Regions from separate parts of the Paenibacillus spongiae genome, predicted to be linked through region 3. Evidence: riboswitches for the same ligand, from Rfam matches in the RefSeq annotation. Region 3 holds a riboswitch; each other region holds the start of a gene.
What was found. Region 3 has a riboswitch for ZMP and ZTP ahead of L1F29_RS29315 (phosphoribosylaminoimidazolecarboxamide formyltransferase). Riboswitches for the same ligand answer to the same signal wherever they lie in the genome.
Positions count from the first base shown of each region.

Region 1: it holds a riboswitch for ZMP and ZTP, as region 3 does, so the genes downstream of both, L1F29_RS20175 (DJ-1/PfpI family protein) here and L1F29_RS29315 (phosphoribosylaminoimidazolecarboxamide formyltransferase) in region 3, are expected to answer to the same signal.
Region 2: it holds a riboswitch for ZMP and ZTP, as region 3 does, so the genes downstream of both, rpiB (ribose 5-phosphate isomerase B) here and L1F29_RS29315 (phosphoribosylaminoimidazolecarboxamide formyltransferase) in region 3, are expected to answer to the same signal.

Region 1 is NZ_CP091430.1:4,449,933-4,457,939, reverse strand. Features, by position in the region: gene L1F29_RS20205 (LysR family transcriptional regulator) at 1-860, shown strand, start outside; gene L1F29_RS20200 (LysR family transcriptional regulator) at 895-1,779, opposite strand; gene L1F29_RS20195 (CidA/LrgA family protein) at 1,900-2,262, shown strand; gene L1F29_RS20190 (LrgB family protein) at 2,262-2,942, shown strand; gene L1F29_RS20185 (GNAT family N-acetyltransferase) at 3,281-3,775, opposite strand; gene L1F29_RS20180 (GNAT family N-acetyltransferase) at 3,826-4,191, opposite strand; gene L1F29_RS20175 (DJ-1/PfpI family protein) at 4,303-4,941, opposite strand; ZMP/ZTP riboswitch at 4,992-5,073, opposite strand; gene L1F29_RS20170 (VOC family protein) at 5,817-6,242, opposite strand; gene L1F29_RS20165 (SET domain-containing protein) at 6,691-7,071, opposite strand; gene L1F29_RS20160 (RDD family protein) at 7,334-7,846, shown strand; gene L1F29_RS20155 (MerR family transcriptional regulator) at 7,986-8,007, shown strand, end outside.
Region 2 is NZ_CP091430.1:7,145,150-7,153,156, forward strand. Features, by position in the region: gene wecB (non-hydrolyzing UDP-N-acetylglucosamine 2-epimerase) at 1-860, opposite strand, end outside; gene upp (uracil phosphoribosyltransferase) at 885-1,514, opposite strand; gene L1F29_RS32105 (UCP032817 domain-containing protein) at 1,713-2,915, opposite strand; gene glyA (serine hydroxymethyltransferase) at 3,091-4,338, opposite strand; gene L1F29_RS32115 (TIGR01440 family protein) at 4,447-5,091, opposite strand; gene rpiB (ribose 5-phosphate isomerase B) at 5,102-5,560, opposite strand; ZMP/ZTP riboswitch at 5,681-5,763, opposite strand; gene L1F29_RS32125 (low molecular weight protein arginine phosphatase) at 5,817-6,410, opposite strand; gene L1F29_RS32130 (manganese efflux pump MntP) at 6,472-7,032, opposite strand; gene L1F29_RS32135 (L-threonylcarbamoyladenylate synthase) at 7,115-8,007, opposite strand, start outside.
Region 3 is NZ_CP091430.1:6,513,010-6,521,016, forward strand. Features, by position in the region: gene L1F29_RS29295 (ornithine carbamoyltransferase) at 1-438, opposite strand, end outside; gene L1F29_RS29300 (GNAT family N-acetyltransferase) at 726-1,196, opposite strand; gene L1F29_RS29305 (sulfite exporter TauE/SafE family protein) at 1,332-2,072, opposite strand; gene L1F29_RS29310 (GNAT family N-acetyltransferase) at 2,124-2,546, opposite strand; gene L1F29_RS29315 (phosphoribosylaminoimidazolecarboxamide formyltransferase) at 2,568-3,737, opposite strand; ZMP/ZTP riboswitch at 3,793-3,871, opposite strand; gene L1F29_RS34560 (N-acetyltransferase) at 3,887-4,123, opposite strand; partial or broken gene L1F29_RS29325 (IS3 family transposase) at 4,501-5,654, shown strand; gene L1F29_RS29330 (sugar phosphate isomerase/epimerase family protein) at 5,841-6,710, opposite strand; gene L1F29_RS29335 (Gfo/Idh/MocA family protein) at 6,707-7,702, opposite strand; gene L1F29_RS29340 (carbohydrate ABC transporter permease) at 7,946-8,007, opposite strand, start outside.

The sequences.
Region 1 (8,007 bases), 2.1 Mb from region 3:
TTGCCAGGGAAGGCCAAATTACGCGCGCAGCGAAGCTGCTTAATATGGAACAGCCGCCCTTAAGCCGTCAGCTCAAGCTAATGGAAGAGGAGCTGGGCGTCAAATTATTCGACCGCCATGGCAAAGGGTTAAAGCTGACCGATGCCGGCGAGCTTCTCAAACAGAAGGCGGAACAGCTATTCATCCAATTCAATGAAACGCTGCAGGAGGTCAAAGAAACGGAAGAAGGCGTACGCGGCGTTCTGTCGATCGGCTCGGTCGTGTCCTGTATTTCGCTTCTGCCCAAACGGATCGAACGGTTCCGGGTCAGGTTTCCGCGCGTAACGTTCAAGATTTTGGAAGGCGATCATTTTTACTTAGGGGAACAGCTGGAGAAGCGGGCAATCGATCTGGTCGTGGCTCGTTTGCCGTTCGAGGCGTTGACGGACCCGAAGCAATTCGCCGTTCTGCCGCTGCCTTCCGATCCGTTCGTCGTCGTCATTCCGAGCTCATGGGAGCAGTATTCGGGCAAGCATGCCATCCGCATGATCGAATTAGCCCAGTTCCCGTTCATCGCACTGAAGTCGGATCAGACGACCCGGATGCATGAGCAGGTCGTTAGCGAATGCAAACGTCATGGCTTTGAGCCCAACATCGTATGCGAATGCTCCAGCGTTGCCATCATCATGTCGCTTATTGCGGAAGGGATCGGGGCTACCGTGTTTCCCAAATCGGTTATGTCCTCATTTCCCTCTACCGTGGTGAAGATGCTGAATATCGAAGATGCGGATTTTCAATCCGGCGTGGGCATCCTGTGGTTGAAGGATCATTATTTGCCTAAGAGCGCCCGTTTCTTTATCGATAGCTTTGAGGTTGAATAAGCCCAGGAGGGTGTCCGCCGGACCGACTAGCGAGTTATCCGTTAAAATTCTCTCTTGTGAATGAGATCCACTGCCGCGTGGCCAGTGAAAGATAACCTTCACGCCTCCATACCATTACGAGCCGCCAAGGAATGGCGGGACTGACGAGAGGGACGGATCGGACCTTGTCCGGATGTAGCGCGGCGCATATCCGGCTGGGCAGCATCGCGATGCCCAGGTTCTCGGCGACCATCTCTCCGATGAAATCCCATTGCGAGCTTTCATATACAATACGGGGAGTAAACCCGGTAGAGATACATTCCTTAATGATTCGATTGTGTAGAGCAAATTCGGTATTGAACAAAATGAACCTCTCCTCAGCAAGCTCACCCAGCCCGATCATCTCCCGGGAAGCGAACGGGTGAGACGGATGAAGGATGACCTTCAGCCGGTCTTCCACAAGCGGGAACGAGTCGAAGATGTCCGGATCCGCCGGCCACAGTACAACTCCTACATCAAGCGTTCCTTCTGCGACGCTTTCCTCTACTTTGCGGGCGCCATCCTCCACCAAGGCGAGCGTTATTCCAGGGTAACGATCTTGGAATTTCTTAATAACCCCAGGGAAGAACCGGGAGCCGGCCATGGGCGGCAATCCGATGCGGATGCTCCCTTTCTTCAAATAAGTCAGATCGTCGATCTCGGCTTGCAGGTTGTCGAATAACTGCAGAATCGGTCCGGCATAGTTATGTATGGCCTTGCCGGCATCCGTCAGCTTGATCTGCTTCCCGCCACGGATAAACAGTTCAATGTTCAGCTCGTTCTCCAGGTTCTTGATCATCTTGCTAATGGTTGGCTGGGTAATATGCAGAGCGTCGGCAGCCTTAGTAAAGCTGTTATAGCGGACAATTTCAGTGATATATTGCAAGTGCCTGATTTCCATAGCAGGACGGGCTCCTTCCATAGATGAATGGAATGTAAATCATGATGTAAATTCATTTTACTCATGATTCGCAAGTCTGTATACTTTGGACATGGAAGGAGTAGAGCTATTGTGAATAAAATGCTCGTTACGATTGCTCAAGTCGCGCTGCTGATCGTTATTGCCCAGGCTTCGGACGCCTTGGTCCGCTGGCTGCATCTGCCGATACCCGGCAGCATTGCGGGAATCATATTGTTATTTCTGCTGCTTCAATTTCATATCATCCGGCTTGAATGGGTTGAGCGGGGTTCCAAATTTCTCGTGGCGGAGATGCTCTTATTCTTCATTCCGGCAACGGTCGGCATCATCAATTACAAGAGCCTTGTCATCGACAGCGGCCTATCGATTACCCTCACAATCATTGGCAGCACTTTCGCCGTCATGCTGTGCGCGGGACTGATCGGTCAATGGATAACCGGACGCAAAGAAAAGGCGGCTTCTTGATGGGAACGGCATTATTGTGGTTAATCGTGACGATTGTCATTTATATGGCTGCCAAGAAGTTATACCGCGCTTATCCGAAGGTATTTTTAACGCCGATTCTTGTGGCGCCAATAATGGTTATCGTTGTTATTCTGGTCTGCGGAGTATCATTCGATACGTATGACGAAGGCGCCGGTTGGCTGACCAAGATGATCGAGCCAGCAACGATTGCATTAGCGATCACGCTGTATAAACATGTCGATATCCTGAAGAAGAATGCTTACGCTATTCTAGCAAGCGTCAGCTTCGGCGCTGTCGCCGCGATCATAACCTCGGTCGGTTTTGCCCGCATGTTCGGGTTAAATGAAGAGATTATGGACAGTCTCGCCCCGCGCTCGGCCACGACGCCCATCGCGGTCACCATCTCCCAATTTAATGGCGGCGTGCCGACGATAACGGCAATAGCAACGCTTATAACAGGGCTTCTGGGCATGATATTGGGGCCTCTTATTGTAAAATGGTTCGGCATCCGCAGCTCAATTGCGCGTGGAGTGCTGTTCGGGACAAGTGCTCATTCGGCAGGCATCAGCAAAGCATTGGAGTATGACGCCGTAACCGGGTCGGTAGCCGGAATAGCGATGATGTTCACTGCTTTCGTTACGTTATGCGCTGCGCCTTGGCTGATTGCTTGGCTAGCGTAGTCATTCCTCTCCGCCTTTAGGCGGATTTTTTTGTTTCTGCAGCTTATTGATGCCATAAGCTAAGCAGGCCAAGCCAATCTAAAGCCGATGGAGGCAGCTAAACGATTATAGAACCGCTTAAATTGGAAAGATGAGTATGCAAACGCGAAGAAGCCGCACCGGGTTGGAGGGGCATTATTACTTGGCATAAGTGCCGAATCAGGCCGTAATTGAGTACGGAGCAAACAATGCGATACCGAATATCCGACACTGTGCGGAACCGGCACGTTATGAAGGGCACCTCCGGTACTCGCTGATTTCGCGGGTACCGGAACATTCCGGTGCTTCTCCCTTATCAGTCATGTAATACGATATTCAAATAATGATGTCGGATATTTCCCGAGTATCATGGTGTCTTTCACCTTATCAAATCCTTGTCTTATATAGAAATCGCATAGACGGGCTCTGTCGGAAGCGCAATCAAGCTTCAGATACTTTTTGCCGAGATGCTTGGCGTGTGATTTTGCCCAGCATACCATCTCTAGCGACACACCCAGTCCCGCATATTTTCTTCGGATACATAGTTTATGCAAGTACAACGACTCATGAACGGGATCATCCGGCCATACCCCCGGATCCTCCGCTTGGAGGATCATGACCGCTGCAGTCTCGTCGTTCTTGAATCCCATGTACATTTCATCGATGGGGTTATTGATCAACAGCGTATGGGCGGATATTTGAGCTTCACTCCACATCGGCATTCCGCTATCGGACAACCATACTGCGCCTTCCTTGAGAATGGCGGTGAAAGATTCCAATTCCTCGGATTGGATTCTCCGAATAGACAGGCTCATAGCTCACTTCCTTGCATTCATTAATCGGATGATACCGTGCCTTTTCTCAATCAATCTATTAAGCAGGATAAGTCTTTCTTGAACGTGACACGATGGTAGCCGGGCATGTAATAGTCCGGTTCTTCGTTGACTTCCTGGAACCCGATCCGCCGGTAGAAGGTTAACGTATCGCGATTGCCGATGTGACCCAGCGTATAAAGAATAACCTCGGTGCCCCCTAATGTTACGATTTGGCCGCAGAGGGCGTTAATAATCGAAATGCCGATTCCTTGGCGCTGCCGATTCTTCTTCACGACGATGCCGACAAGCTCGAATTGGTTCGTAAGATCATGATGGATATATCCGCCATGACCCAGGATAGTATCGGCATGGGCAACATAGTAACCGCTTCGCGTTGTATCCAGGTTGCCAAGCATTCACGCCAACGTATCGGATATTGATCAATAATGAAGGAGGGGAACTGGAGAGGGTGCTCAGCCATCATTTGCACCACTTGACAGGTATCGCCGACCTCAAGCGGTCGAATGTTAATCATGCCAATTCGCCTCATGATAATATTCGTATTCCATAGTGCGGGCAGCTTCTAAAGCGCGTTCTTCACCCAGCAATTTGCCCACCACATATAAGGACATATCGATACCTGCCGATACGCCTGCAGAAAGTATGATTTTTCCATTATCCACATAACGTACATCAGTGACAATCGTAGCCGAATCGGGTGCCGCCTTCTCCAGCTCACCGATGGCTGAACGGTTCGTCGTAATTTGAAGTCCTTCTAACAGGTTCGCTTTTGCTAAGAGCAAAGCGCCTGTGCATACCGATAAGACCAGCTCCGCTTGCTCCGCAACCATGCGAATCCAGTTGAGAAGGGTCTCGTTGTCCATCTCTCTCCTCGAACCGAATCCGCCCGGGACGATTAACAGGTCCGGGGTGGGGCAGTCAAGGATCGTATAGCTGGGATTGATACTCAAACTGCCTACGGCTAGAACCGGTTCATGACGTTCCGCCACCGTAAATACATTGAAGTCGCTGCCGCGGTCGCTGCCGCGGTCGCTGCCGCGGTCGCTGCCGCAAAGAAAGACTTCGAACGGTCCTGTGAAATCCAATGGTTCAACCTGATCGTAAATCAAAATCGCAACATTCCTCGTCTGCCGTAGATGTTCCATAAGGCGCATCCCCCTTAAATAAAATAAAAAGCATTCAGTCGGATGACCGAATACTTTGCCCAGGCGAACGGCTGTATGAAGGTATGCGCTCCCTCGTGGTTCTCCACGTTTTCGCCAGTAACACATCCCGTAAAGATATAATTCATATATATCAGAATTGTTAGAAAATTACAATGTCGAAATATTGTTTCTTATAAAAACGGACAAGAAAGTCGAGTATTAGCCTCGTAAGCAAGAAGGTGCCAAAGTGTACAAAATTAGCTGTTCAAACAGATGATTACGCAGATTAACGAGAGCTCCAGGGAATTTTCTTCACAGGGAACATGCGAATCATTCATTTCCTTCAACCATTATCCGAATCGTACCACTCATAAAAAATGGAGTTCTTCTGCGGCAGAGAAGAAGCTCCATGTTCGAATGTTGTTCATGATCATTGCGGGGCGCAACGGATGAAGCAGTATGTTGGATCGCTGCAACCGACTGTTAACGGCCACCAAGTCCGTTATTTTAGATTATGGATGGTTTTTGCTAGAGCTACGGACATGGTAGCCGCTATTTGATGGTAATCGGCCTCGAATTCCTCTATTTTCGGCAAATAGAGAATCAGATGTCCGCAATGATCATATATGGAGCCGAATTCAGCAAATAAAGGATCCCATGTCCGTAACCAATGTACAACCAGTCCGTAACACCATAACCAGCGGTCTCCTGCAGGCGCAGTAACTTTCGTCAAATCCACGGATTCGCAATCGTACACTTATCTGTACAACGGGCCAATATTGCAAGCCGGACCGCTGCGGAGAAGAAGCCGGATTTCCAGGATCTCATCGATGCGATTCACTCACATGAGCTTCACACGCATGCGCCATACTGAACTAAATGCCTTCACCGTTATCGTAATTGAACTGCCATTCGATGCCGAACTTGTCTTTGAGGCTTCCGTAGCACTTGCTCCAGAAGGTTTCTTGAAGCTCCATGCCTACCGTGCCGCCTTCTTTGAGCTTGTGGAAGAATGATTTGAGTTCATCCAGGTTGGTATGGACAATCGCGAGGCTGATGTTATTCCCTGCAACAAATGGCATGCCGGGAAAGACATCGCTAAACATCACATTGCTTCCGAGGATATCAAGACGCGCATGCATAATTAAGTTCTTGGCTTCCTCTGGAAGCGGATATTCCGGGTTAGGGGGCGCTTCGCCGAATGTCGTCATCATCCGTACATCAGTTCCAAATACTTGTGCGTAATACTCGACAGCTTCCCGGCAGTTACCGTTAAAATTAAGATAAACATCGATCGACATGATCTTCAACTCCTCTAATGTGAATGTGGAACTATTCCCTATTGTACCATTTGTCCATCTGCAATCATAATCGCTTAATTGAAGAGACAAATGAATTACAAATCGGACAACTGATTGTTGCAAGCTGTTTATTATCGGCTATCGTTATTACTTATGTATAGGCTATCGGCTGTGACGATCGCTGAATAAACCACTAAATCAATAGGAGCGTACAAGCATGCCGCTGACTTTTGCTCATCCAGCAGCAGTTTTCCTTAAAGAGTTATGGAATATTAATTGTCAGGATTATAGATTCTTCTTTGGTAAGCTTATTCATGGTTTCCTTATATGTTAAATACCGATGGGATTGACAAGGTTGAGGGGAGCCGAGAAGGGGAAAGTAAAGAAGCAGAGGAATAGCCTCTGCTTTGGGAATGCTTCCAAGCAAGCACGCTGTACGTTCGTGCGTTCAATCTTTATCCATGAACCAGAGATGGTCATTACAATCGACCTCACCGTTATAATTAATCAGAATTTCTTCGCCCGCACGAATATCCGTGTAAGCATAGAAGTCGAAGGTATGATTGTCAAAGTTAATCTCATACGTGGCATTAGGCGTATACGAATGATTAAACAAGCTGCCATAACCTAAGAGGACGGCAGTGTGGTTCTTCCCATATTCGTACACATAATCGGCAAGGATGGTCTTCTCAATAAATTCATGTTCTTCATTGGGATAAGGGATGACAGGAGCTTCGTGGATGAGTTCGCCCTTGGCGATATCGCGCGTTGCGAATACGCCTCTATTAAACTCCCCGTTGCTAAGGGGCGAGATCTTTATTTCAATCATCATGGTCACCTTCGTGTTCTATAGATTATGGCGTTCACTGAGAAACGGATTGCCTGAGGGATTAGTTTAACTCACTCTCGGTCATACAGCAAGCTTCTAGGCGGATTCGCATGTTTCTTGTTGTAACGGATCCAGCAATATCTCGCATAAGCGGCCGGGAATAATGTTCCCGGCTTTTTTGCATGTTCAGCAGCACCGGTTTGAGGCTATAATTGACGCAGACAAACAAAGTGGAAAAATAGTCCATTTCGAGGTGAATAGAATGATGTTATCTATTCGAAGGCTGCTGGCATATTGGATTGATTTTGTTCTATTGGCTGCAGTCCTAATCGGATTCCAGATGCTGCTCTATAACATGACCGGCGGCTTCCCTTTCGATTATTTTAGTAAAGGCTACCAGATCGAGCTGTGGGTGCTCGGGACGATGTCATTGCCGGTATGGCTGTATTTTGTGCTGTGTGAGCGGCTGCGTCAGACGACAATCGGTAAACGTATATGCATGCTAAGCGTATCGGACCGGGAAGGAGCGAATATTAACTGGAGACAGTCGTTGACCCGAACCGCCGTAAAGCTGCTTCCTTGGGAGCTGACGCATATGCTCATCTTAATCCCCGATCCGTGGTGGTCAATAGAAGAGCCTGCCAATCCTTATCTGATCTTGATTCCAAATGCGGTGATGCTGCTCTATATGATTGTGCTCTTCATCAATAAAGGCGTCATCGGCGTTCATGACTTGCTGGCGCAGACCAAAGTCAATGACGTGAAAGCCCGTTGACATTGTGCCTTGGCACAGTGCCAAAACTGATATAAATGAGCATTGACATTGTACCTTGGTACAGTGCCAAAGCTAATATAAGTGAGCATTGACATTGTACCCTGGTACAGGGTTTATACTTGCATCCGAGGAGGTAGCCATGGAAGGATTAACCGTAAGCC
Region 2 (8,007 bases), 630 kb from region 3:
CCTCCCGAATCCGTCATGATCATATACGTATGCGGGTAGAAGTTATGGAATTCGAACACGTCGAGCGGTTCAATCAGCTTGATTCGCGGATGGTCGCCCAATATTTCATTAGCCGGTTCGCGCACAGCAGGGTTCAGATGGACGGCATATACGATGGCCACATCTTCGAACTCGTCCGCGATCCGCTTCACGGCGCGGAAGATATTGCGGTGAGGCTCTCCGATCGCTTCGCGGCGGTGCGCCGTCATCAGGATCAATCTCTTGCCGCGCGCCCATTCGATAACCGGATGGGAGAACGAAGGGTCGACCGTATACTGGAATACATCCGTTGCCGTATTGCCTGTAACATAGATCGAGGCTTCCGATTTGTTCTCTCTGCGCAAATTGTCCGCAGAGCGTTCGGTAGGCGCGAAGTGCACATCCGAGAGCACCCCCGCCAGCTGGCGGTTCATCTCTTCCGGATAAGGGGAGAGCTTGTTCCACGTACGCAGGCCCGCCTCGACATGTCCAACCTGAATCTGCTGCATGAACGCAGCATAGCTCGCCAAAAACGTCGTCTGCGTATCGCCGTGAACAAGCACGATATCCGGCTTGGCTTCACGGAGCACCGGATCAAGACCCTCCAGCACGCGAACCGTCGTTTCCGTCAATGTCTGACGGTCCTTCATGACGTTCAAATCGTAGTTCGGCACAATCTCGAAAAAGTCGAGCACCTGATCGAGCATCTGCCGGTGCTGCGCGGTTACGCAGACGATCGACTGGATCTCATCTTCATACTTTTGCAGCTCAAGAACGAGAGGCGCCATCTTGATCGCCTCCGGCCGTGTTCCGAATATCGTCATTACTTTCAGTTTAGCCAATCTTTGTCACTCCTATGAAACGCGTTATTTGGTGCCGTACATCCGGTCTCCGGCATCGCCGAGACCCGGTACAATATAGCCGTGGTCATTCAAGCACTCGTCAAGCGCCGCAATGTAGACGTCGACATCGGGGTGAGCCTCCTGCACCGCCTTAACTCCTTCCGGCGCAGCGATCAAACACATCAGCTTAATTTGTGTACAGCCTCTCTGTTTGAGCGTTTCGATAGCAGCGTTCGCCGAACCGCCTGTCGCCAGCATCGGATCAATGACGATGAGCAGCCGCTCCGTCGCGTCCGTCGGCAGATTGACGTAGTACTCTACGGGAACGAACGTCTCGGGGTCGCGGAACAGTCCGATATGGCCGACCTTGGCGGACGGAATCAGCTTCAGCATCCCTTCAACCATGCCGAGTCCGGCGCGAAGTATAGGCACGATCCCGAGCATGCGTCCGGAAATGACCTTACCCTGCGCTTCCGTAACGGGTGTCGATACGGGAATGGTTTCGAGCGGCAAATCTCTCGTGATTTCGTACGCCATTAAAGTCGAGACTTCATCAACCAGCTCGCGGAAGTCTTTGGTGTTCGTGTTCTTGTCTCTGATGAATGTCAGCTTATGCTGAATTAGCGGGTGATCGCAAATGGTCAATTTGCTCAAAGTATCGTCCTCCTGGGGAAGCTTGTTCGCGGACGTGCGACTTCCATGTTTACGATTGAATCACAATCTTGTTTATTATAGCACCGGATGATTCTATTTTGCACAACTTCACTTCTTTTTCCGAATTTCGACGCAAAAGCAGGGCAGTCCCATTATTTCGGAACTACCCGAATTCGTCAAGAGCTTTCTTTTGGCACCTTAACTGCTGCATCCGCCGCCGCAGCCGCTGCTGCAGCCGCCTCCGCTGTCGCCGCCCGAGCTGCCTGAGGAACCGCCTCCATCGCTGCCGCCCGAGCCTCCGCAGGAAGAGCCGTCATTGCCGTTTGAACCGTGATCGCGGTCGCCATCGCCATAACCTCCGCAGCCTGAAGCCCCACCGCCGCTTCCGCCATTAGCCTGCCGCTGTACCTCCGTCTGGGCTTCGTCCATATGGCGGTCGAACTCATCGGCCGGACCCATGGAAGAGAAGAACAAAGCGCCCGATAGCACCCCAGTCGCCATCATCGAATCGCTCGCCATATTACGGTCTCGATAACGGTCTTCATGGATGCCGGCCGTCCCAACCCCGCTTCTGGCTTCTTGCGCGAGCTGGCGGCCCCGCTTCACCAGGTAATCGACCGTCCCGTCCAAATCGGGATAGGCTTCCGCCGATTGCCCATTGAACCGGCGCGCGCGAAGCTCATCCGCCTGCGCGAGCTCCAGCTCCTCGATCCGCTCCCGGGACAGCGGCGTGCGATAGAAGGCGCCCCACAGCTGCGCGCTTGCCGGGAAAACCGCAAACAGCTCCCCATAGACCCAATCGAACCAGGCGCGCTCGGCAGAATCGGGCTTCGCTCCCGGAGCGTGCGGCGCGTGATGGATGAAGGTCCCGCTGAACGATTTGCAGAACTGCTCGTATTCCCATGTAAACATCAGCATTTCATGCCAGACATCATCCACCTTGGCGCTGTACATCGGAACATTCCGGAGCACGCCGCACATCAGAAAATATCTCTTCAGCTCAAACCAGCGCCACTGCCAGTCGTTCTCCGACATGCGCGGCTCTTTCCTCAGCATACGATCCTTCACTCTGGCTTCGAAGTCTGCCGTAAGCGCGTAATCCAGCCGCTGGGCCGCCTGCCGGGCCGGATGGCCCTCCGGAACGCCCAGCGCCGCGGGCGGCTGTCTGGTTGCGGATGGACGGCCTATTGAGCTAGTCAAAGAACGGCTATTGCCGCGCTCCGTGCGCTGCCTATTTGGACGCCGAGTTGATCTGACAATTAATCCAATGACAACAATGACACCTATAATGACTAGAGCTTCCATATTGATCACCCGCTTATCGTAGTCTGCCTCCAGCATACCATGAAGAAGCTGTGAGCATCTGCCGCTCCATGCAATTTTTAACGATCTTTTAAACATAGTGCGTGCAGTCGCCTATAGCAGCTTCGTTTATCCACCGGATTATCCACAAACTATGCACAACTATCGACATTATTGTGGATAACATGAAAAAGGCCTCAGATTCATCCTGAAGAGGATGTGTCTGAGGCCGCTGAAGCGTTCATCTACCCACTGAAGCAGGAGCTTGAACGAATTAGTATTTCATCGTTGGGTAAAGCGGATATTGAGCCGTCAAATCCTGAACCATACCGCGCGCTTTGGCCAAGATGGCTTCGTCGTTCGGATTCTTAAGCGTCATGGCAATAACCTCGGCAATCGTCTTCATGGCATCCGTGCCCATCCCGCGGGACGTAGCAGCAGGAGTACCGATCCGGATACCGCTCGTAATAAACGGACTCGTAGGATCGAACGGAATGGCATTCTTGTTCGCCGTGATTTGGACGCTGTCCAGCACATGCTCGGCATCCTTGCCCGTAATGTTCAGGTTCCGCAGGTCGATCAGCATCAGATGGTTATCCGTACCTCCGGATACGAGGTTGAGGCCATGCTCGATCAAGGATTCGGACAACACCTTCGCATTGTCGATCACATTCTGGGCATACGTTTTGAACGATGGCTGAAGCGCCTCGCCGAACGACACGGCTTTGGCTGCGATTACGTGCATCAACGGACCGCCTTGGGAGCCCGGGAATACGGCCTTGTCGATCGCTTGCGCCCAAGCTTTGCGGCATAGAATCATGCCGCCGCGCGGTCCGCGAAGCGTCTTGTGCGTGGTCGTCGTAACGAAATGGGCATGCGGCACCGGATTCGGATGAAGACCCGCAGCGACCAGACCTGCGATATGTGCCATGTCGACGAAGAACAATGCGCCTACTTCATTGGCAATCTGACCCAGCTTCTCAAAATCGATAATGCGCGGGTAAGCGGAAGCGCCGGCTACGATCATGCGGGGACGGTGCTTGAACGCCGCTTTGCGCACTTCATCGTAATTGATCGTGAACGTGTTCTCGTCAACGCCATAAGCTACGAAGTTATAGAGAATACCCGATGCGTTAACAGGGCTGCCGTGGGTCAAATGGCCGCCATGCGCAAGGTTCATGCCCAATACGGTGTCGCCGGGCTTGAGCGCCGCCAGATAAACGGCCATATTGGCTTGCGCGCCGGAATGCGGCTGCACGTTGGCATGCTCTGCTCCGAACAGCTCTTTGGCGCGGTTGCGGGCAATATCTTCCGCGATATCGACGTGCTCGCAGCCGCCATAATACCGCTTGCCCGGATAGCCTTCGGCATATTTATTCGTCAGCACGGTGCCCATAGCTTCCAGCACGGCTTCGGAAACGATGTTCTCGGAAGCGATCAGCTCAATATTGTCGCGCTGACGCTGCAGCTCGAGGTTCAGTGCATTCATCAATTCGGGGTCTTGTTTACGCAAATTTTCCATTGTTCAATATCCTCCTTAGTATTATCCATTATGACGAACGCCGGTTCGGCTGCGCTGCCGCTGCCTGGACTGGCGTAGTTTCCTTGAATCGAATCTAAATGCTGCTCGTTAATCGCAGGTTCCGCCGGGCGCTTCCGGACTGCCCGGTACTGGGCCGTCCTTATCGATGGCGGATGTTCCGGCAATACCGGCTGCCCCCAAGGTATAGACCGCCCGTTCGCCGCCGATAAGCTTCGGCCGGGTGTACGCCATCGTCAGATGCGCTTCGCCGATCGATTTCTTCGACGGACGAAGCGGTACCGCGACGCGGCGCAAATGCATGCCGATGAAGGTGTCGCCGATGTCGATGCCCGCATGGGCCTGCACCGTCTCCGCCAAGCAAGCATCCGGCAGATGCCGGTATGCATATGCCGCCATCGAGCCGCCTGCTCTCGGCGCCGGAATGGCCGATACCAGCTCCAGCCCGTACCGTTCCGCCGCTTCTTGCTCCACGACGAGCGCACGGTTCAAATGCTCGCAGCACTGGAACACCGGATAGAAGCCGATTTCGCGGCGCACCTTGTCGATCCCCGCAAATATGGCTTCAGCGGTCTGCAGCGTCCCCGATGTGCCGATTCGCTTGCCAAGCACCTCGCTCGTGCTTACGCCGACGATGAGGAGCTGCCCGGAACGCAGCTTGGCTGAGGACGCAAGCTCGCGTACGGCTTGTTCCACATCGCGCGATATCCCCTGGAATAACTGTTGATCGTCCATTACAGCCCCCTTAAGGATGTACCGGGCCGGCCGATTCGATCCGCATCACCTTGTTAATGCGACCGATATGACGCTCGCCGCCCGAGAACGGCGTATCGATCCAGATCCGCACGATTTCCTGCGCAAGTCCGGGGCCGATGACCCGTTCGCCCATAGCCAGCACGTTCGTGTCGTTATGCTCGCGCGTCGCTTGCGCGGAGAACATATCGTGCACGAGCGCACAACGGATTCCTTGTACTTTGTTCGCCGCGATCGACATGCCGATGCCTGTGCCGCATATAAGAATGCCGCGGTCTGCCTTCCCTTGCGTTACGAGGTCGCATACCGGTAGCGCATAGTCCGGGTAATCGACGGATTGCTCGCAATTGCAGCCCACATCTTCAATTTCATGTCCAAGCGATTTGAGAAAAGGTACGATTTCGTCTTTCAGCCGGTAGCCGGCGTGATCGGCGCCAATAGCGATTTTCATCGAAGTTAATCCTCCCGAAAGGTCCGCCTGTAGGACGGATAATGTCGAATCACGATGGTTCCATTATACCCCATTATCCCAAAAAGACGAAAAAAGAGCATGACGCGCTTAACGCACGCTGCTCTTTGCCCAGGCGACCGGCCGTATGATCCGATGCTCCACCGTGGTTTGATCCACTTTCGTCGCCAGTCACATCGGAAACTGTCTTAGTTGTCACTATCATACCGGATCGCGGCATGAAAATCAATCGGCAATGTCACTTTCCATAATCATCCATCTTGTTTAAAAGCTTATGCAGCGCCTGTTCAATCTCATCGGCGCAGCTCTCATAGAGACTAATGGAGCCTCCGAAGGGATCCGCGATATCGAAGCCCGGGATTCGCTGCTCCAGCTCGATCAGACGGTCTCTCTCCTCGTTCGAAAGCTGCTGGCCAAGCGCTTGCTTCATATGCCATTCCGTATATAACGTTTCCAGCTCGGCTATATCGGACAGAACCGACTCGTCCCGGTGCACGTATTCTTTCAGCGTATAGGTCTTGTCCACCGCATCGGGAAAACGCTGCAATACATGCTTCTTGTGGCTTGTCGTCATCGTGAGCACCAGATCGGCCCAGCCGACCATTCCTCCATCGAGGGCGCTTGAGCCTTCGGGATGATGAATATTCCGCCGCCGCAGCGCAGCCTTGGCATTCTCGGATACCGGCAGCCCGTCTACGGTCGAGACTCCGGCAGACCGGACCTCCAGCTCCAGGCCGGCGCTGCGCGAGTGCGCGATCAGCATGGCTTCGGCCATTGGCGAACGGCACGTGTTGCCGGTACAGACGAACAAGATTCGTTTCACGTCAGTCATAGCGGCATCCGCTCCTTCTATAACATATAGGCGCTCCCGCCATTGGTGAGCTCCAGATTAATTAAAGTATAAACAAAATGCCGAACGTAAACAAAATGACGCCGCCGCATGCCTCGCCGTATTCGCCGAGGCTCGTGCCCACCCGGCGGCCGAGGAGCAGGCCCAGAATGGACATCACTCCGCCGAAAAAGCCGAACAGCAGCACCGTTATGGCAACATCCGCCGCAAACATGCCAAGCGAAATGCCGACCGAGAAGGAATCGATGCTGACGCTGAGAGCAAACAGCAGCATTCCCCATATTGTGCGATGATTGATCGATTGCACGGCATCTCCGCGCAGCGAGCTGTATATCATATGAGCCCCAAGCAGAAGCAGCAGACCGCCTGCAACCGTTGTCGCCACGCCGCCGAGCAGCGTGCTCACATATTGCCCCGTGAACATGCCCATTAGCGGCATCAAAATATGAAATAGCGCAATTAGGGCGCTCATTTTTAAAATGTCAAAAACCGCAATCCCCCTCAGCCCGATCCCGATGCCCAGCGAAAACGCATCCATGCCGAGCGCGACCGCGATGATGAGGAGCGTGAGCAGTTGACCGGCCTGCAAGCTCGCTTCAATCATTGACATACCCCCTGTCCCATTCTCATCCAAGCATATGCGGACAAGGATGGAAAGATGACGGGGGATGCTTAAGACACAAGCGCTAGACGCGGACGATCCGGTGTCCGGCGGCTTTGACGAGCCGGTTCATCAGGGCATGTCCAATCCCTTCTTGCGGACAGCCTTCCGCCCATATATATTGCGCGCCGCGTTCATCGAAGGTCCTTAACGCGGCGTACAAGCCTTGTGCAGCCGTCTCCAGCTGAGATAGACTGCCCACGATAACGGTATCATCGCCTTCATAACAGGCCCCGTGCTCGGCAAAAGCAAGTATACCGGCCCGTTCGCCGCGCGACCTTGCTGCTGCGGCTTGTTCCTTAATGTAGGCCGTCACATCGCCTGCATCTCCGATGACGAGCTGCATGAGCCCTTTCGGTGCATAGTGCGTGTATTTCATACCGGGTGAGCGCGGAGCTTCAATCGTCCCGGCGCGGACAGCAGCACCGGTTGCTTCGTCCGGAACAGCCTCAACATCATGGATTACACGGCCTGTTATTTCACGCAATGCTCCAGCCGTTATGCCGCCTGGGCGCAGAATGCGCACGGCATCGCCATCGATCTCGACCACCGTCGATTCAAGTCCGACGCCTGCGGGGCCGCCATCGACAATCCCGTCGATGCGGCCATCGAGATCGTCCTTGACGTGCTCCGCCCGCGTCGGGCTCGGCCGGCCGGACCGGTTCGCGCTGGGCCCTGCGATCGGGCAGCCGGATGACTCGATAAGCTGCAGCGCGACAGGATGGTCGGGCATCCGCACCGCAAGCGTATCAAGACCGGCCGTAACGCGCTGAGATACGGCACCAGGCTTCACGGGAAGCACGATCGTAAGGGGACCGGGCCAGAATCGCGCCATCAGCCGCTGCGCCGCTTCGCCATAAGGGAGTACCAGCTCGTCCAGCTGCTCCAAATTCGCGATGTGAACGATGAGCGGGTTGT
Region 3 (8,007 bases):
CCGGAGAAAGGTCCCCTTCACCTCGTAGATCGTCATGAAATCCGCCAATGCCTGACAAGGATGATATTTCTCGCAGCAGCCGTTTATTACGGGAACACGGGAATGCTCGGCTAATTGCAGCAAATCCGAATGATTCTTCAACCTCGCCATAATAAAATCGCAGTTCCTTGAAGCGTAACGCGCTTCATATTTGATGGGCGAAATACGAAAGTTGCTTGAATTCCAGTCCATCGTGACGGGATAGCCGCCCATTTGCTGTATGCCGGATTGAAAGGACAGATTCGTTCGGGTCGACGTTTTCTGAAAAAGCATCAGCAGCCCTTTTCTTTCGCACGCGCGGTAGTATCGTTCAGGTTTGTTCTTTATCTCGATGCCTTGTTGAATGATGGCGGTCAAGGTTTGCTTATCCAGTTCCTTTAGCGTCAAGAGATGCTTCATTCACTACCCCCTGTATTGCATTTTTATTCATTCATTTGAATATTAATACAATATAGTGACTGGTAATATATTGTCAATAGATATGTTGGTCGAGTAGATGCTGGTGCTGTAACGCCCTTTTTCGGCATTACGGCTGCAAAACCTCTTCGACCGCGACCGATTCGAGCGCTGTAACGCCCTTTTTCGGCTTTGCAGCTGCAAAAACCCTTCGGCTGAAGCCAACATATTTTGTCGGCATCGGAATCTGCCATAAGAACGCAAAAACGACTGCCCCGAGGCAGCCGTCTCTAGCTTATTTCTTTTTGCATCAGGACTGTTCTCACGGGAAAGCCGTTAGGGTTTATAACGACCTCTTCCTTATGTACCTGATAACCCATGGATTGGTACAGCAGAATATTCTGGGGTACCGACATTCGGACTCTGCACCACAGCTTTGTCTTCTCCTGCTCGCGAGCCATATTTTCGAGCCAGGCCAGCATGGATTTTGCAATCCCTCTCCCTCTAGCCTCAGGGCATACCGATAACCGGAAGAAGTACAACGAGTCCGCATCTGTCTTGAACCTGACCGATCCCCACGGAATTCCATCCTCCACATACACCAAGGCTTGTTCCATACCGCTCCTGAACGACTCTTCAATCGAGTTAACGGCTTCATCAAGCGCGCTTGAAGGAATGTCGGCATACCTATATTCCTCGAAAGCCCTGATCATACAGTGATGTACCAAGTGCGCGTCATCTGCCGCAGCTAAACGAATCATTGAAGCCCTCCTCCATACTCAGTCCCCAAATGCCAGCTCTTCCTTTCATCTAGTGAGAGAAGTGATACGAGCTCATATAAGAAAATGCTCGGCTTCGCCATGCGGATTAAAATTCATTCCTTTTGCCTCTTTGGATCAGCCGCTAAGAAGCTGGTGAAGCGCCGTCCACAACATTGAAACCCCGGATCCCAGAAGGAGCACATCGAGCACATACCGGAAGGAGATCACGCTCATACGCTGCACAATCCGTTTGGCGACGAATGTTCCGAGCATGAGCGAGACGCCTACGATAATGCCTTGAGTCATCACAGTAATCGGAAGACCGCCTAGCTCATGGAAGGTCACAACCTTGCTTGCATAGATGGCAAGCGAGCTGGCGGCTTCCGTGGCAAGAAAGGCGCCTTTCATTAATCCGTAGGAAGTGAACGCCGGCACGCTGAGAGGGCCGGTTGAGAGCACGACGCCGGTCAAGAAGCCGATCATGGCACCGGCGGCGGACAGCTGCCATAAGCGAATGCGTATTCGCTGTGCATCAAGCCAATGCCGTACAGGAATCATAGCCAGGAAAAAAATGCCTAGGCCGATATCGACCATATGCGTCGGCAAGATCCACAACGTTCGGGCCCCGATGGCTGCGGCAGGCACGCCCGTAAGCGAATAAGCGGCGAAAGCCCGCCAGTCGACCTCGCGCCACCAGGCGATCATTCTGGAGATGTTCGCCATAACCGCAGCGATAGCCATAATGGGCACGGCTTGCTTGGGTCCGAATGTAAAGACGAGAACGGGCAGCAGCATAATGGACGAGCCTGTTCCAATAACGCCGCTGACCGCCCCGGCCGCCAATCCCACTAACCATACAAATAGATACTCACCCAAACCCAACACTCCTAAGTGGAACTGAAGACGAGAGTCGTCTGTGACCTCCGTCTACTTCTTGATCGCTTGCGGGATTCTTCTCATCATGCGCTCTCCCTCTTTATGATATCCGAACTGTTCATAAAGTCCATGAGCATCTTTCGTCCCGAGTAATCCTGTCATCCACTCGAACTCAGGAGCGTTCGTAATCGTCTCGACGAGCTTCTTCGAAATCCCTTGTTTTCGGTACGCCTCCAAAATAAACACATCGCATAAATAGTACATCGTGGCGCCATCCGTAATGATTCGCGCAAAACCGATCATCTGCTCTCCATCATACACGCCGTAGCACGCCGAATTCGCAATCGATTTCTTAATTTTCTCTATCGGTCTATTATGAGCCCAATAGCTTCTGGTCAAATAATCGATCACGGTCTGAACGTTGATCCTTGTCTTGTCGTCGCTGATCACATAATTCTTGTACATAACCTCCATAGCGCTCGTACCTCCGATCAGTTAATGATGGAACAAACGGATACCGGAATAAGCCATTACCATTCCGTATTCATTGGCCGCTTCGATAACTTCAGCGTCGCGGGTCGAGCTGCCGGTTTGAACGGCGTATTTAACGCCGCTTTGAGCCGCCCGGTCAATATTGTCGCGGAACGGGAGGAACGCATCGGAAGCATAGGATACGCCTTTTAAACCCGCTAGCCATTGCTGTTTCTCTGCCTCTGCAAGTCGATCAGGCACGATATGAAAGTGCCGTCTCCACTGCTGCTCCTCATTGGATGTAAAATGGTCGTTGATCCAGCCGTCAATCGCATTATTGATCTCCGCACGCGTCAGACCTGTACGGAAACGCATCTGTTGCACGGCAGGATGCTGTCTTAACCGCCAGTTATCCGCTTTATCCGCAGCCAGCCGCGTACAATGGATCCGGGATTGCTGACCGGCACCGATGCCGATGGTCTGACCGTCAAGCGCAAAGCACACGGAATTGGATTGCGTGTATTTCAAGGTAATCATGGCGATCAGAAGATCTCTCTTGGATGCTGCAGGAATCCGGTCCTGAACCGTGACAATATGCTGCAGATGCTCTTCCGAAATCGCTGCCTTGTTTCTTTCCTGCTCGAATGTAATGCCGAATACGGTTCGCCGCTCAATCGGATCCGGGATATAGTCGGGATCGATCTCGATAATGAGGTAGCCGCCGCTCTTTTTCTCTTTGAGCAGGCTCAACGCATCCGCGTCATAGCCAGGTGCAACGATAACATCCGACACCTCTTTCTTCAGCAAATTCGCGACGCTTATATCGACCCGATCGCTGAAAGCTGCACAGTCTCCGAATGAAGACATCCGGTCCGCCCCTCTTGCCCTAGCATATGCTACGGCCAATGGAGAGAGCTCCAGCCCTTGGACGAAATAGGCTTGAAGTAGAGCGTCCCCGAGCGGCGAATAGACGGCTGCGCCGGCAGGACTAACATGCTTGAACGAAGCCGCAGCCGGCTGGCCGATGCATCTTCTTAATTCCGAAGCCAGCTGGAAGGCATTCAAGGCATCCAATAGATTGATATAGCTCGCCTGGCCGTTCAAGATCCGGATCGGTAACTTCCCTACGGCAAATAATGTTGCGTTCAACTGATGCGGGTTCATTCCATGGCGCAGATGAATTGATTCCACCACAATAGCTCCTCCCTGTTTCTATATAAACGAAAAAAAGCATCCGGATCTAATCCGAATACTTTGCCCAGGCGTACGGCCGCTATTCCATGTGCTCCCTCATGGTTCCCCATGCTCCGCCAGTCACACACAGCTCACTCTTAACTCGTATATTACTCGCAAGATCCATTATTTACAAGTAAATATTCAAACCCGATCTCATGTTGAACAGGTATACCTTCCAGTCCGATCAGGGATCGATGGTTTAATCTTTCTTGCTTCCGGAATGGCGTGCCGGTGGATGGCCTTGATGTCGAAGCCTCTTTTTTATAATAACGGATGGCCCGTATGTTATCGTTGGATGTGATCAGCCATACTCGATGGCAAGCATGATCTCTCGCCTTCGCCATAACCAAATCGAGGAGGTCGAATTACGATGAATTCTTTTGTGACCGTTGGCACTGCCAAGAATGTGCGGGTCTACTCAAATCCGAAAGCATAGAGGAGCCTATTCCCCATTACAGCGCGCGCCTAACTCCCACCCCCACGCCCTTCGCTTCTGTAAGTCCCTAGAACGGACTTACAGACCACCGTCTCCCTTCACGCGATGTCTGTAACGCCGTTTTTCATCCTTACAGCGCGCCCCTCGATCCCCTCCCCTCGACTTTTGCTTCTGTAAGTCCCTAAAACGGACTTACAGACCACCGTCTGCAGCTAGACTAGAAAGTGGACACACCGTAGTAGCGACCTGTTACAATAAAACTAACAATAAGGGTCGAGGTGTGTCATGGGAGATATTCGCCAACATTTTGATGATGAGTTCAAACGTCAAACCGTAAAGCACATGCAAGAAACAGGGAAATCCCCGTCTGAAGTTTCAAAGGAGCTGGATATCCCGGTAAGTACCATCCGCGCCTGGAGAAAGAGGTTTGCCGATACTGGGGAGAAGTCCCAGTTATTCGTCGACTACGAGCGTTTGAATAAACTTGAACAAATGAATCGCGAGTTGCAAGAAGAGAATGAAATCCTAAAAAAGGCGATGCACTTCTTCACGAAAAACCGAGACTGATTTACTCATTTATTCATAAACACCGCTTCCAGTTTCGTGTTGAGAAGATGTGCAGTGTCATGAATGTATCCCGAAGCGGTTATTACAAGTGGGTCAAGCGAAAACCAAGCGAGCAGGAGAAACGCCGTCAGAAGCTGAAGAAACGCATCAGGCACCACTTCGATGGCTTCAAGCAACGTTATGGGAGCGATAAGATCGCTGAAAAGCTGCGCGAAGAAGGCTGGACAGTCTCCACCAAAACGGTGAGTCGTTACATGAAGGACATGGGACTTCGCTCGATTACAGTGAAGAAGCAAAAAGCAACAACGAACTCGAAGCACAACATGGCCGTGTTTGAAAACGTGCTGAATCGTGCGTTCAAACCGGATGCACCCAATCGAGTTTGGGTAGCCGACATCACCTACATTGCCACGCGGCAAGGCTGGGTATATCTAGCGAGTATTATGGATCTTTACTCTCGCAAGATCGTGGGCTGGTCGCTTGGCGAACGCATGACCAAGGAGCTGGTGCTAGACGCCTTTGACAAGGCTGTCTTACATCGAAAGCCGCCGAAAGGGTTAATCCACCACTCGGACCGAGGTTCACAGTATGCCTCGACGGAATACTGCGAGCGACTGGCGGCGAATGAGATGATTGGAAGCATGAGTCGAAAAGGAAATTGTTACGATAACGCCTGCATCGAGGCCTTTCACAGTGTCCTTAAGAAAGAACTCATCTACCAAACCACCTTCAAGACCCGCAAGCAAGCATACGATGCGATTTACGAGTACATTGAACTCGAGTACAACCGTATCCGGATCCATTCGTCCATTCACTACCTGACCCCGCATCAGTTCGAGAAAAGATACTATGAGCAACTCCAGATCGCTTAAAAACTGTGTCCACTTTCTTGACAGAGATACAGTCTCCCATCGCGCGATGGCTGTAACGCCGTTTTCCATCCTTACAGCGCGAGCCCAGCTAACAGTCCGCAGCTCCCATTAGCAGAAGGCGCGCAGCAAACAAACCAAAGCCGGCCATCTCGCAGGATGACCGGCTTTGCTTCTCTCTCTATTTATCTATCTAAAGAATTTGGCTAAATGCTCCGCTGCCTTAATAACCCCTTGCCGCTCGGCTTCCAATGAGCCCCAGAAGCGGTGGTCTTCAAGCTCGATGCTAACGGCTCCCGAATAACCGAGCCGGTCCAGACGAACCGCCACCTTGCCCCAGTCGACATCGCCGTGTCCGGGAATAGTATACCGCCAGGAGCCTTCGGAGAACCCGTATTTCTCGCCGAAGGTCGACGTGATCACGCCGCATTCGTACAGTTCATCGTGCAGGATTTCCGTATCCTTGCCATGACAGTGATTGACGCGCTCCCCGAATTCACTCAGTGCGCGCAGATAGTCCACGCCGAGACGAACCAAGTGCGATGGATCATAGTTCCAGCCAAAATGCTTGGACGGGATTGCTTCGAACATCGCCCGTAGCATCTCAGGCGTACAGCCGAGCGTTGGGTAATACGGCGCAGGGCCAGGCCAACCCTCGATGGCAATGTAGATTCCCGTCTGCTCCGCATGACGTACAAGCTCAGGGAACGTATCCTTCCAGATCGCGAACCCTTCCTTGCGCGGAAGCGAGTGATCCTCCGGCACAAGACACATGAACAGGATGCTTCCGCCCAGAGCGGAAATGGCGGACATTTGCTGCTTCGCGGCTTCCAATGCTTCCGCGCGGCGCGTCTCGTCGCGGCTTAATAGCCGGGACGTGTGATGAGCGTCGATCGACCCGATCCCAATTCCCGCTTGATCGCAAGCTTCCTTCCATTGAGGAGTCAAATTAGGGATATCCAGAACATCCAAACCGATTTCAGCCGCCCACTGAGCCGTCTCTTTCATTCCTTCCGACCCGATTTTGGGCGGAATCCGCATGCCTAATTTGACGTTCATACCGAGTGTTCCTCCTTCGACTTAAGGGCTTCAATCGGATCATATCCGGCAGCCTGGTAGATCATCTCCGACAGCTTAACAACCTTCAACGCAAACTCGCCCGGCACCATGACCTCATGCTGCCCCAGGATGGCATCGATAAAGCTCTTATCCTGATTGGTCGTCTGCGGCGGAAGCTCCGGCACGATTGCCTCCTGCCTCAAGCGGCGGAGCGTAATCTTGCCGTTATCGTAGAAGATGCCGCCGTTCTCCCCGCAGAACGCGAACGTTTCGTGCCAGCATGGGGAGTAGCCAACCAAATTCAACCCGGCAACGGCTCCTTCGGCGAAGCGGATCGAAGTGAAGGTATCGATCTCCACGTCCGCCCCGTGCATATGCAGCTGCGGCTTCACTTCTACCGGCGTCAGCCCCGTCGTCCACAGCAGTACATCAATGATGTGGCTGCCCGAATCCATGAGGAACCCTCCGCCGGACAGCGCCGGATTCGCCCGCCAAGAGCCGGGCGTTCCCTGTCTCCACTCCTGATAGAGCGAAGCCGTAACCGAAGTGATCTTCCCGATCTCCCCCCGGGCGATGGCATCTTGGATATAGATAAATTCCGGCTGAAAATGCCGCTGATAGGATACCTGCATGATTTTGCCCGACAGCTTCGCCAGCTCAATCAACCGTTCCGCTTCCGCGGATGAACAGGTCATCGGCTTCTCGATGAGCACATGCCGTCCGCTGCTGAGCACATCATAGGCTTGCTGAAAATGCAGCGTATGCGGGGAACAAATCACAACGCCATCGATCTCCGCTTGATCCAGCATCTCTTTATAGTCCGAGAATTGAGCCACATCCTTGAGGCCGAACCGATTCACGAAATTGCCGCGGTTCTGGTCGCTCGTATCCGCTAGCGCCTTAATTTCCACATATGGCAATTCCAGCAGCTGTCTGGCATGCAGCCCCGCAATGCCTCCCGTACCGATGAAGCCAATACGCACTTTACTCATTTCGATAACCTCCTAAAAGTTTGTAGATGTTTCGCTGCCGTAGGAGCGAATGAAACAAACTCGCTTCGTAAGCATAGGACTATTAAGTTTGTGGATGTTTCGCTGCCATAGGAGCGAATGAAACAAACTCGCTTCGTAAGCATGGACTATTAAGTTTGTGAATGATTTCGCTCCCGCAGGAGCGAATGGAACAAACTTGCTTCGTAAGCATGGTCTATGAGTTTGTGGATGTTTCGCTTACTCTTACTCAACCAACCCGGAGCGCTCCACGCCTTGAATGAAGTACCGCTGCAGGAAGAGATAGA